Regions from separate parts of the Agrobacterium larrymoorei genome, predicted to be linked through region 1. Evidence: riboswitches for the same ligand, from Rfam matches in the RefSeq annotation. Region 1 holds a riboswitch; each other region holds the start of a gene.
The links. A riboswitch is a leader RNA that binds a small molecule or an ion and turns the genes downstream of it on or off. The one in region 1 is predicted to bind cobalamin.
Positions count from the first base shown of each region.

Region 1 (4,317 bases):
GTGCTGTGGATGGCTATCAGCCAAGGTCCACCAGCACGGCCACGCGCACCGATACTCCGTTGATCGATATTCCCCAGGCGGTCAATGTCGTTACCCATGAGGTTCTGGAAGACCAGAATGCCAACAATCTTGATGAGGCGCTGGGCAATATCAGCGGCGTCACTCAGACCAACACCCTGGGCGGAACGCAGGACTCCGTTATTCGTCGTGGGTTCGGTGACAACAGAGACGGCTCTATTCTGACTAACGGATTGAAAACGGCTATCCCGCGTTCGTTCAATGCCATGACGGATCGCGTCGAAGTCCTGAAAGGTCCATCCTCCACCCTCTATGGCATTCTCGATCCCGGCGGCATGGTCAACGTTGTGACGAAGAGGCCGGAAGATACGTTTTCAGGCGAAGTCTATGGCAACCTTTCAAGCTTTGGCGGCGGCACGACAGGCGTTGATGTTACCGGCCCAATCGAAAGCACGGACCTCTCCTATCGCCTGATCGGTGAATATAAGGATGTCGACTACTGGCGCAACTTCGGAGAAACGAAGCATTGGCTGCTCTCTCCGTCCCTGAAATGGACCGGCGAAGATACTGAGATTACCGCGACCTACATGCATGAGGATTACAGCGTGCCTTTCGACCGTGGGACGATCTTCGACACCACCACGGGCCGCGCCGTGAATGTGAACCGCAAGATCCGCTTCGACGAGCCCTATAATATCACAGATGGAAAGTCCGACCTCTTCCAAGTTGAGATCGACCATGAGCTTTCGGATAACTGGAAGCTCGGAATCGATTACAGCTATAGCCGCAATGTCTATTCAGACAATCAGGCGCGTGTAACAGGTTATAACGCCGTCACCGGCGTGGTTACGAGAAGAGCGGACGCGACAAATTATTCCACCATATACAACCACGCGCTGCGTGCCGATCTGACCGGAGATGTCGAGATAGGTGGAATGCAGCATGATCTGCTGATAGGCGCATCCTACGATTACAGTGATACGTTGCGCACGGATATGCTTCGTTGCGGAAACAATACAAATTTCAATATGTATAATCCGGTCTACGGCAACCTGCCTGAGTGCACGACTGTTTCCGCATCCGACAGCGACCAGACTGAAAAACTATCCACGGCGTCCGTTTACGTGCAGGATTCCGTTCACCTCAATGACCAATGGATCGTTGTCGGTGGCCTGCGATATCAATATTACGATCTGCTGGCAGGCAAAGGACGACCGTTTAAGGACAACACCGATAGCTTTGGTGATGCTCTCGTTCCCAATGCTGGAATCGTCTACAAGCTCACCTCGGATGTCTCGCTCTACTTGAACGCTGCCAAAACATTCAGGCCACAGTCTTCCATTGCAAGCGCATATGGCAATCTGAAACCGGAAGAGGGGATTTCCTATGAGATCGGCTCGAAATTCGAGCTTCCCGCCGGACTGACTGCTAACGTCGCCCTTTACAGTTCAGATAAGGAAAACGTCGCATACAATGCAATTGAAGGTAGTGCGACTGTCCTCAAAACGGCTGGGCTTGTCCGCGCTCGCGGTATCGAAATGGATGTCGCAGGGTCGCTGACATCCGATATCGATATCATCGCAAGCTACGCCTATACGGATGCAGAGGTCAAAGAGGGGGAGAACGCTGGCAAACGCCCCGTCAACGTAGCTCGCCACACTGGTTCATTGTCATTGGCGTATGACATGGGTGAAATTGGCTCATCTGGTAATACGCTAAAAATTGGCGCCGGTATCCGCGCGGTTGGCGACAGAGCCGGGATCAACGACAACTCATACGATCTGCCAGGCTACGCAGTTGTTGATGCTTTCGCCGCCTATACCTTTGCACTAGAACGGCCGATTACCCTCCAGCTCAATCTTAAAAATATTCTCGATCGAACCTATTATACCTCTTCGATCGGAAGCACAGCCTTCGGAAACCAGATCGGAGAGCCTTTCAATGCGACGTTGACAGCGCGGCTAAAGTTTTAGAAGGACGTCAACTGGTCAGAGACCAGATCCGTCGGTTCATATCACTGTTGATTGCACTGAGAGCGGATACGGTTCCCATAACTTTATTCTCATCGATTTTGTCAGCAGTGTATCATATCCATTGACTGAAATTTCATTTCGCATACTATATCTAGTGTTCGAGGTTCTTCCGATTCGCGTCGGGAGCTAAGACGGGAATACGGTGCGTGATGTCCATTCTGGACAAACCAATGCCGGAGCTGCCCCCGCAACTGTAAGCGGCGAGCATCCTCTCAAACTGCCACTGATGCCGAAAGGTCTTGGGAAGGCGAGACGGATGCAGCGACCCGCAAGCCAGGAGACCTGCCTCAAACGAATACGTCCACGGGCGGGGTGTCCGACGGTCGCGTTTGCGTGCGGGATGATCCTGCGCGTGCCGCTTCCCCTGATCCCCGCATCAACCACTTCGGGGTGAAGTCAATGTCGCGTCATTCTAGTCAGTATCCGCGTGAATAACGGGCGGTAACGCCCGTCGCCGATTTCGGCTGCCATACATTCCTGAATTTCCGCACGGGCGTTCATCACGCCCGATCAATATCGCACGCCTACTAAATCTCACGAGGATCATCATGACAGTTACCGTTTACAGCAAGCCAGCCTGCGTCCAGTGCACAGCCACCACCCGCGCTCTTGATCGTCAGGGCATCAATTACACCGTCGTGGATGTTTCCGAAAACATCGCTGCGTATGATCTGGTTCAGGGACTTGGCTATCGTCAGGTTCCTGTCGTGGTTGCTGGCGAGACCCATTGGGCAGGCTTTCGTCCGGATATGATCAGCACTCTTGCGGCCTGAGCCAGAGCAATGGGCCAGATCGTCTATTTCTCCAGCCGGTCGGAAAATACCCATCGCTTTGTGGCACGACTGGGGATGAGTGCGCGGCGCATTCCTCTCAGTTCTTCCGAAAGCCTTCAGGTCGAAACCCCCTATGTTCTGATCCTTCCCACCTACAGCGGCGAAGGCGGAAAAGGGGCCGTTCCAAAGCAGGTGATCCGCTTCCTCAATGATGCGGAAAACCGCGCAAACATCCGTGGCGTGATCGCTGCGGGCAACAGCAATTTCGGGGCGAGCTACGGGATCGCCGGCGACGTCATCTCCCAGAAATGCCAGGTGCCTTACCTCTACAGGTTCGAACTTCTCGGCACTGAGGACGACGTCGCGAACGTCAAACACGGATTGGAACGATTTTGGACGCGACCACTTTCGAAAAGCCTTTGAAGACATCGGAATCCGAACTGGATTTCCATGCCCTCAACGCGATGCTGAACCTCTATGACGAGCAAGGCAAAATCCAGCTCGACAAGGACCGCCTGGCGGCAAAGCAGTATTTTCTGCAGCACGTCAACCAGAATACGGTGTTCTTCCATAACCTGCGCGAGAAGCTCGACTACCTCGTCACGGAGGGGTACTACGAGCGTGAGGTTCTGGACCAATATTCCTTCAATTTCGTTCGGGATTTGTTTGACGCCGCCTACGCCCGGAAATTCCGGTTTCCGACCTTCCTCGGCGCTTTCAAATACTACACTAGCTACACGCTGAAGACCTTCGACGGCAAACGCTATCTGGAACGCTACGAAGACCGTGTCTGCATGGTTGCCCTGACGCTGGCCCAGGGAAGCGAAACGCTCGCGCTGGCCCTCATGGATGAGATCATCTCCGGTCGTTTCCAGCCCGCGACACCGACGTTCCTCAATGCCGGGAAGAAGCAGCGCGGCGAGCTCGTCTCTTGCTTCCTGCTGCGCATGGAAGACAACATGGAGTCGATTGCCCGCGGCATTAACTCCGCCCTTCAGCTTTCCAAGCGTGGCGGTGGTGTTGCGCTTTCGCTGACGAATATCCGCGAGGCGGGTGCGCCGATCAAGCAAATCGAGAACCAGTCATCCGGCATCATTCCCGTGATGAAGCTGCTTGAAGACAGCTTTTCCTACGCCAACCAGCTTGGTGCGCGTCAGGGTGCAGGTGCCGTCTACCTCAACGCCCATCATCCCGACATCATGCGCTTCCTGGATACCAAGCGGGAGAACGCCGACGAGAAGATCAGGATCAAGACGCTGTCGCTTGGCGTTGTCGTGCCCGACATCACCTTCGAACTGGCGAAGAACAACGAGGACATGTACCTGTTCTCGCCCTACGACATCGAGCGCGTCTATGGCGTCCCGTTCACTGAGATTTCCGTGACCGAAAAGTACCGGGAGATGGTCGCGGATTCCCGGATCAAGAAGAAGAAGATCAAGGCCCGCGACTTCTTCCAGGTGATCGCCGAGATACAGTTCGAGAGCGGCTATCCC
Region 1 is NZ_CP039692.1:59,647-63,963, reverse strand. It holds gene CFBP5473_RS14670 (TonB-dependent siderophore receptor) at 1-1,991, shown strand, start outside; cobalamin riboswitch at 2,136-2,355, shown strand; gene nrdH (glutaredoxin-like protein NrdH) at 2,600-2,824, shown strand; gene nrdI (class Ib ribonucleoside-diphosphate reductase assembly flavoprotein NrdI) at 2,834-3,247, shown strand; gene nrdE (class 1b ribonucleoside-diphosphate reductase subunit alpha) at 3,217-4,317, shown strand, end outside.

Region 2 (4,317 bases), 920 kb from region 1:
GCCCCGCAATAATCGTGCGCGAAAGAATGTCCGCCGCAATCATGAAGATGGCGCCGATGATCGCAGCAGCGGGAAGCAAACGCCCGTGGCGAACACCGACGACGAGGCGCGCGGCGTGCGGAATGACCAGACCGATAAAGCCGATGGACCCGACGATGCTGACCATGACAGCTGTCATCAGCGCCGAGATACCCGTCAGCACCACATAGACGCGCCGGACCGGAATGCCGAGCGACGCGGCGGATTCAGCGCCGAAGGTGAAGGCGTCCAAAGCGCGGGCATGCCAGAGACAGACGACAAGGCCAAGGATCGCAACCGGCAGCGCCAGCGAGACATCCGGCCAGCGGACGCCGGAAAGATTGCCGAGCAGCCAGAACATGATACCGCGTGCCTGTTCCGCATTGGCCGACTTGGTGACGATGAAGGACGTCAGCGCGTTGAACAGCTGCGACCCCGCAACGCCTGCCAGAATGATCGCGCTATTGCCGCTTCCGGCCCGCAGCGCCAGCAATGTGACGAGGGCGAAGGCAACAAGTGCGCCCAGAAAAGCACCGAGCGGCATGGTAAGCATGCCCGCGCCGAAACCAAGAATGGCAACACCGACTGCGCCCGTCGAAGCTCCAGCGGAAATGCCCAGAATATAAGGATCTGCCAGCGGATTGCGCAGCAGCGATTGCAGCACGACGCCAGAAAGCGCCAGGGCCGCCCCGCAACAGGCGGCAACCACGGCCCGGCTTAACCGGTAGTTCCAGACGATACCCTCATCGATGGCGTCCAGCGGATAACCCGCATGCCACAGGCGGTTGGCCACCGTTTTGGCGACGACATCCATGGGAATGGATGTCTCGCCAATCGATGCGCCAAGCCACAGCGCCAGCAAGAGGCACCCGGCCGCAATGGCGGCGGCACGGGCATAGATTAAAGGAACCGACATCGGCTTACTTCGTCAGGCCGAGCTGAACGACCTGATCCGCCAGCACTTCGATGCCTTCGATCGTGCGGATCGTCGGATTCATGGCCTGCGCATCCATCACCACGATGTGGTTCTGTTTGACGGCGGGCATCAGGCTAGCAACTGGATCCTCTTTCAGAAATTTCTGTTTCACGGCAGCGTCGTCAGCCGGATAGCGGCGACGGTCCATTTTGCCAGCAACGATGATGGTCGGCTGCGACTTCGCAATGGTTTCCCAGCCCACGGTCGGCCATTCCTCATCGCTGTCGATGACGTTTTTGATACCAAGCGCCGACATGATGTAGCCCGGCGCACCATTCTTGCCCGCGACATAGGGATCGATATCCAGTTCGGCGCTGGAGAACCAGAAGACGGCGGACAGCTTGCCATCGACCGAGGCAATCTTTTGCCTTGCTGCTTCTTCGCGGGATTTCAGATCGGCAATCAGCTTCTCGCCGCGATCCTGCACATTGAAGATTTGCGCAAGTTCGGAGATTTCCTGATAGATCTGGTCCATCGTAAATACGGAGTGACGCACGCCATCACCACCGCCGGAATTGTCCTTGCCCGTGCAATCCGAAGGGGACGTATAGACCGGAATGCCAAGTTCCTCAAACTGCTCCGGCTTGGCCACCACGCCTTCCGAACCGACATGCCACTGGAACTGCGCAGTTACCAGATCGGGCTTCTCGGCAAGCACGCTTTCGAAGCTCGGATCATTATCCGCCAATCGCGTTACCTTGGCATTGGCCTCCTCATAGCCTTTGATGACCGGGCCGATCCAGACGGCGGTTCCCACCACCTTGTCTGCCAGCCCGAGCATATAGAGGATTTCCGTCGTGCTCTGGCCGATGGAGACCGTGCGCTCTGGAGCGTGGGTAAAGGTTACGTCCCTTCCACAATTCTTCAGCGTCAATGGATAGCTGGTTTCCGCAGCCTGCGCGGATGTAGCTGCCATCGAAAGTGCAGCCATGGCTGCTGCAAAGATGGCGCGGCTTAAGTTAATTGTCATGTTCCGATAGTCCCCGAAATCGCCAGCTGCGCGTTACAGCGCAAAGCCGTCATGTGAAGGTGAATGAACATCCATTCCGCAGCCACACGCGAAGGACCGTTTTGAAACCGGAAAAAGAGCAGATTGAATATGGCGCCGGGTGGCGCAAACAACGATCATGACGTCTCCTGTTCAGGGCATCCCCGCCCGTGACATTGGAATGAACTCTCGACGGCAGGTCTCCTGGCTCACGGATGATCGTCTTGCCCGCCTTCCCACGATTATTCGCAGTGGCCTGACGCAAGTATGCGTCACGAGTGCTCGACAATCCGCTTACAGTTGCGGGGGCAGCCACGGCATTGAAGCAATGCCTCTCACCGTGTTCCCTATTATTCCTTGCGATCTCTCGCTTGGAACCGTCGCGGACCAGATAGAACTATTTGGCTTCCGCCGTCAAGCACCGATTTGTAATGTTATTACATATCAAACACAATAAACTTATCATTCTGAAAATAAAGAAAATGGCCGGAGAATCCGGCCATTTCTGAAATATTCAAATGAACGTCGTCAGCGTTCAAGGAAGCTTGTAGGCAATCACGTAATCGCCCGGCTTCGTGCCGACGGACCCGTGCCCGCCAGCGACTATGACGACATATTGTTTTCCGTCATCGAGCGCATAGGTCATGGGCGTTGCTTGCCCACCTGCCGGCAGTCTGGCCTCCCAAAGCTGCTTGCCGCTCGTCAGATCATAGGCACGAAGGTAATCGTCTACTGCCGCGCCAAGGAAGGCCACGCCGCCCTTGGTGATCATCGGGCCGCCGATCCCGGGAACACCGACCTTGAAGGGAAGCGGTAGCGGTGTCATGTCGCGGACCGTGCCGTTCTTATGCTTGTAGGCAATCTTGCCGGTTCTGAGATCGGCACCCGCCACATAGCCCCATGGCGGCGCCTGGCATGGAATGCCGATGGGGCTGAGGAACGGACCCATCAATACGCCGTATGGCGCGCCGTCGTTACGGTTCAGACCCTGCTCGCTACCCTTTTCATCCTGTCCCTTCTGGGGAATTTGGGCGCGTGGAACGAGCTGCGAGGTGAAGGCCAGATAGGTCGGCATGCCGAACATGACCTGACGTTCAGGATCTACCGCAACGCTACCCCAGTTGAAGGTACCGAAGTTACCCGGGTAAACGAGAGTGCCATTCAGCGATGGCGGCGTGTAACGGCCTTTATAGTTCAGTTGATGGAACTTGATGCGGCAAGCCAGCTGGTCGAACATGGAGACGCCCCACATGTTCTTTTCCTGAAGCGGCTCCGGCTTGAAGCTCAAGGCAGAGGTCGGCTGCGTCGGCGCGCTGAAGTCTTCAGGGATGGCGCCACTTGGAGCAGGCTCTTCCGTCACGGCCAGGATAGGATCGCCGTTCCGCCGGTCCAGCACATAGATATCGCCCTGCTTCGTCGGGCCAACGAGTGCCGGCACGGTCTGGCCATCCGGCTTGGTGATGTCCAGCAGGACAGGCTGTGCCGGTACGTCCATATCCCAAAGGTCGTGATGGACGAATTGCTTCACCCAGCGATCCTGCCCGGTATTCACATCCAGAGCTACGATGGACGAGGAATATTTCTCTACATTCTCGCTCCGACCCATGCCGAGCTGGTCAGGAACTTGATTTCCCAGAGGGATGTAGACGAGCCCAAGCGCTTCATCGACACTAAAAACGGACCAGCTGTTGGGAGAGTTGGTCGTATAGGTCTGACCCGGCTGAAGCGGTTGGGTCTGGGTAGGGTTTCCGGAATCCCAGTTCCACAGCAGTTCGCCGCTGTTCACATCGAAGGCGCGGATGACACCGGACTGTTCCTGGGTGGAGTAGTTGTCATTGACGGCACCGCCGATAATGATCTTGTTGCCGACGATGGCTGGCGGAGAGGTGGAGTAGTAATAGCCAGCAGGATTGTACTGCATGCCGACTTCGAGATGCAGCGTCCCCTGATCCGCGAAAGAGGTGCAGACCTGACCCGTTCCGGCGTCGAGCGCAATCAGACGTGCGTCGGAGGTTGGAAGATAGACGCGGGCAGCGCATTGCGAACCCGCCTGGGCGGTGGGCTCGGCGTAATAGGTAACACCGCGGCATGTCTGGTGCTGACGGTCGGGATTGAGACCCACATTCGGATCGTATTTCCACTTTTCCTTGCCAGTCGCCGCATCCACGGCGATAGCCCAGTTATGCGGCGTGCAGAGGTACAGCGTGTTACCGACCTTCAGCGGCGTGACCTGATAGGTCGTCTCGCCCACATCTTGCGGCAGCTTCACGTCGCCGGTCTGATAGCGCCATGCCTCTTTCAGCTCACCGACATTTTCAGTGTTGATCTGCGTCAG
Region 2 is NZ_CP039692.1:983,161-987,477, forward strand. It holds gene CFBP5473_RS18860 (FecCD family ABC transporter permease) at 1-934, opposite strand, end outside; gene CFBP5473_RS18865 (ABC transporter substrate-binding protein) at 939-1,964, opposite strand; cobalamin riboswitch at 2,160-2,379, opposite strand; gene CFBP5473_RS18870 (glucose/quinate/shikimate family membrane-bound PQQ-dependent dehydrogenase) at 2,518-4,317, opposite strand, start outside.
Region 2: linked by a shared signal. The riboswitch ahead of CFBP5473_RS18865 (ABC transporter substrate-binding protein) and the one ahead of nrdH (glutaredoxin-like protein NrdH) in region 1 are both predicted to bind cobalamin.

Region 3 (4,317 bases), on a different replicon from region 1:
TTCGACCGCCACCTGCGCGATGTAAACCAGATCATCGGCAAGCGCGAAGGCTCGCAGTCGTTTGCGGGCCTCAGCCTGCTCATCACGCAGCGCGGCGCGCTGTTCCTGACCGATACATTCGTCAATTACGAGCCGACCTCGGAAGAAGTTGCCGAAATGGCGATCCTTGCTGCCAAGGAAATCAAGCGCTTCGGCATCACGCCGAAGATTGCGCTGGCCAGCCATTCGAATTTCGGCTCGCGCGATTCCGAAAGCGCTCGCAAGATGCGCCGGGCGCTTCAAATCGTGCGTAATGCCGCGCCGGAACTCGAAATCGATGGTGAAATGCAGGGTGGTTCTGCGCTGTCGGAAATTCTGCGCAAGCGCGCCATGCCGAACAGCGCGCTGTCTGGTGAAGCCAACCTTCTGGTCTTCCCGAACCTCGATGCGGCCAATATCTCGCTCGGCGTCGTTCGCACCATGACGGAAGGTCTGCATGTCGGCCCGATCCTGCTCGGTACGGCTCTGCCCGCGCACATCCTGTCGCCCACCGTCACCTCGCGTGGCGTGGTCAACATGGCGGCGCTGGCCGTGGTGCAGGCGTCCCAGCCTTCCGAATAAGCCCATCGCCGTGTTCGGCGCTTGCGTAATTTCGGATTAACGCAATTTTGAACTGGCTGTTGCCGCAATGCGGCACGGCCCTATGCTATCCTGAACTTATAAACGCCATTCGCGTTTGTGATTAATGTTCACTCAGAGGATAGAGCCGCATGTGGCAGGCTTGCAGAAACGGATCGGACCATTGACCCCGCGCCGCAGCCTAATGATCGGTTCGATAATCGCTGTTCTTCTGGCTGCGCCGATTTCCGCGCAGGCCAACAATATTTGCGATTCCCTCCGGGCCGAGCTTCGCCAGCCCAGCACCGTCATCGGCAACACGGCGCAGGTTCGCCAGTTCGCCAGTGCGCTTACGCAGCAGAATATCATCGTGCGCCGGATCAAGAACGATCTTCGCCGCTATGGCTGCTCCTCAGGCAGTATCGTCGTTTACGGCAATCCCAATGCGCAGCTCTGCGGCGAAATCGGTGATGCACTGGCGCAGGCCGAGGCAGAGCGTGACATGATCGCCGAAGACCGTGACCGGATGCTGGCCATGCAGCGCAACAACCAGTCGGACGATCACCGGGAAAGGATCATGGCGGCGCTGGATGCCGAAGGCTGCTTCGATGAAGGCTCCCCGGATTATGCATCCGCCGATCCTTATCGAAACCCGGAAACGCGCGGCTACACCGACCCATTCAACGACCCGAGACCAGAAGAACGGGGCGATTATTCACCGACACCGGATATGCCGATGCAGGGCGGTTTGAGAACGCTGTGCGTGCGAACCTGCGACGGCGCTTTCTTCCCGATTTCTTCCAATGCCACACCGCTGGATTTCCGCGCGCAGGCAGCGCAATGCGCGCGCATGTGTCCGGGTACCGAAACGGAACTCTTCTACCACGCCATGGAGGGACAGGAGAGTTCGGACATGGTTTCGGCAAAAACCGGCAAGCCCTACACGTCCATGCCGACGGCTTTCGCCTATCGCAATGGCTCTGCCACCAACCGGTCCTCCTCATGCAGCTGCAACATGGCCGCTTACCATGATGAAATGAAGACGCAGGAACAGCAGGCCAGCGCACCGCAATCCACGCCCTATTCCGGCATCACGCAAATTCCATCACCGCAAGGTGACAAGGCTTCCAAGCCGCCGGAAACGAAGACGGAAGCCAAGGCGGAGCCGGTGCCTGACCGGGAATACGACCCGAAGAGCAGCCACGTCCGCGTTGTCGGGCCGCAATTCCTGCCTGAAGAGACCAGCCGGATCGATCTTAAGAATCCGGCTTTGAAAGGCACGCAGCCGCAGCAGGATCAGGCGCAGTAATCTAGCGACACCCTGTTTCGCCCCAGCGACCATTGAAAAGCAGCTCGTCCAGCGGCAGACGCTGTCGCCAGCCTTTTACCGCCAGCTCCGGCTCGGCATAAAGCTGCTCGACGCGCCCGATGCAAAGCCATGCAACGATTTCGATGTGCTGCGGAATGCCGAGTATTCTGCGAATATCCGCATCGTGAAAAATGCTGACCCAGCCCACGCCGATGCCCTCCGCCCGCGCGGCGAGCCAAAGATTTTGCACGGCACAGACGGTGGAATAAACATCCATGCGCGGATTATGGGTTCGCCCCAGCACCACGTCACCACCGCGCGTGGGATCACAGGTCACGCAAATCGACAGCGGCGCCTTGCGAATGCCTTCCAGCTTCAGGCTTCGATAAAGCGCCTGTTTTTCATCGGAAAACATGGCGCTGGCCTCGTCATTGGCACGAGAGAAGGCACGCCAGACCTCCTCTTTCGTTGCCGCATCGCTGACCAGTGTGAAATTCCACGGCTGCATGAAGCCAACCGAGGGTGCTGCGTGCGCAGCTTCGAGCAGCCTGCGAACCAACACATCCGGCAAAGGATCGGGCAAAAACTGGTCCCTTACATCGCGTCGCGTCTCGATGGCGTGGTAAACCGCAGCCTTGTCGTCATCGGAAAATTCACAAACCGGCACCAGCTTGTGCCGCATAGCATCAGACCGCATCGTCAATCCCCAACAATGCCGAGAAAGCTCCTTGCCATGCCTCGTAAGAGCACCAGGCAAACAGCATTTCTCAAAACCTTCCGCCGTCCACGCGGGTCGGTCTATCTCGTCAGGCCGGTCTTCTGACTTGGCTTCATCTGCCCGCTGCCGCCTTCCCGAAAACTCAGTGGCTCATGGCAACAGGCATCCGCCTCACAGCGTTGGGCACGTCGCGGTCTCTCACCGCATTCCCGATTCTCCCGCTAGAAGCAGGCACCTGACGGGGAAGCTATGGGGAAATTTACGCAATGGCGCAAGCGCCGCTGCATCATTCGGCAGGGAAATACCGGACATAAGCAAACTCATCACCATACGGTGACCAGTTGGGAGAATTCATCGTGCCCTGCCCGCCGAACAGATCGAACAGCGTTTCAACATTGCTCCCATCCGGGTCCATCAACCGCACACGCACATCGAGATCGCGAGGGTGATCGAAAACGTCGCTGTCATAGGAAATGAAGACCACCTTGTCTCCTTTCGGAGACGGATGAGGAAACCAGTCACCATACGCACTGTCGGTGATCCGCTCTACGTCGGAGCCGTCCGGCCTGACCCGCCAAATCTGCATCTGCCCCGTGCGGCTGGAATTGAAATAGATCCACGCGCCATCCGGCGAATAATCCGGCCCGTCATTCCGGCCTTCGCCATGCGTGAGCAGCGTCTCGGTGCCGGTCTCGACATCCATGGCGTAGATATCGAAAACCTGATCGCGGATACCGCAATAGGCAAAGCTTTTGCCATCCGGCGCCCAGCCATGCCAATAGGATGGCAGGTTTTTCGTCATCAATCGTGGAGCGCCGCCGGACGACGGCAGAAGATAAATCGCGCTTTTGCCGAACTCAACCTTATCCGAAATCGCATAGAGCGAACCATCCGGCGAAATACCGTGATCATTGTTGCACTCGGTCGCAAAGCCGGTATCGACTTTCTCGGCTTTCGTGTCTCCATCCAGCGACAGCCGATAAAGCAGGCCACCGCTGTTCAACAACAGATATCGCCCATCCGGCGACCAATTGGGCGCTTCGAACAGTGCACTCGTTTGCCAAACGACCCGGTTCTGGCGCGTGCGGATGTCATAGATCTCGATGGAACTGCGCATTCTTCCTCCCTGCACACGCCAGTCGAATACCCGCGATCACCTGTCGCGGAAGCGATTGGTGATCGGGTAGCGCCGGTCGCGACCGAAATTCTTCTTGGTGATCTTCACGCCCGGCGCGGACTGGCGGCGCTTGTATTCCGCAAGATAAAGCAGATGCTCGATACGGTGGACCGTCGCGACATCGTGGCCGCGGGCAACGATCTCATCCACCGACATTTCCTGCTCCACGAGGCATTCCAGAATATCGTCCAGCACCGGATAAGGCGGTAGCGAATCCTGGTCGGTCTGGTTCGGACGCAGTTCTGCCGAAGGTGCCTTGGAGAGGATGTTTTCGGGAATGACCTCACCGGAAGGTCCCAAAGTATCCGGCGGCACATGCGCGTTGCGCCATCTGGAAATGGCGTAGACCTGCATCTTGTAGAGGTCTTTGATCGGATTGAAGCCGCCATTCATGTCGCCATAAAGCGTGGCGTAACCTACCGACATCTCGGACTTGTTGCCGGTCGTAACCACCATGGAGCCGAACTTGTTGGAAACGGCCATGAGGATCGTGCCGCGCGCGCGGCTCTGAAGATT
Region 3 is NZ_CP039691.1:1,797,503-1,801,819, forward strand. It holds gene CFBP5473_RS08555 (NADP-dependent malic enzyme) at 1-600, shown strand, start outside; gene CFBP5473_RS08560 (DUF2865 domain-containing protein) at 782-1,906, shown strand; gene bluB (5,6-dimethylbenzimidazole synthase) at 1,908-2,588, opposite strand; cobalamin riboswitch at 2,699-2,878, opposite strand; gene CFBP5473_RS08570 (TolB family protein) at 2,911-3,741, opposite strand; gene CFBP5473_RS08575 (NAD+ synthase) at 3,778-4,317, opposite strand, start outside.
Region 3: linked by a shared signal. The riboswitch ahead of bluB (5,6-dimethylbenzimidazole synthase) and the one ahead of nrdH (glutaredoxin-like protein NrdH) in region 1 are both predicted to bind cobalamin.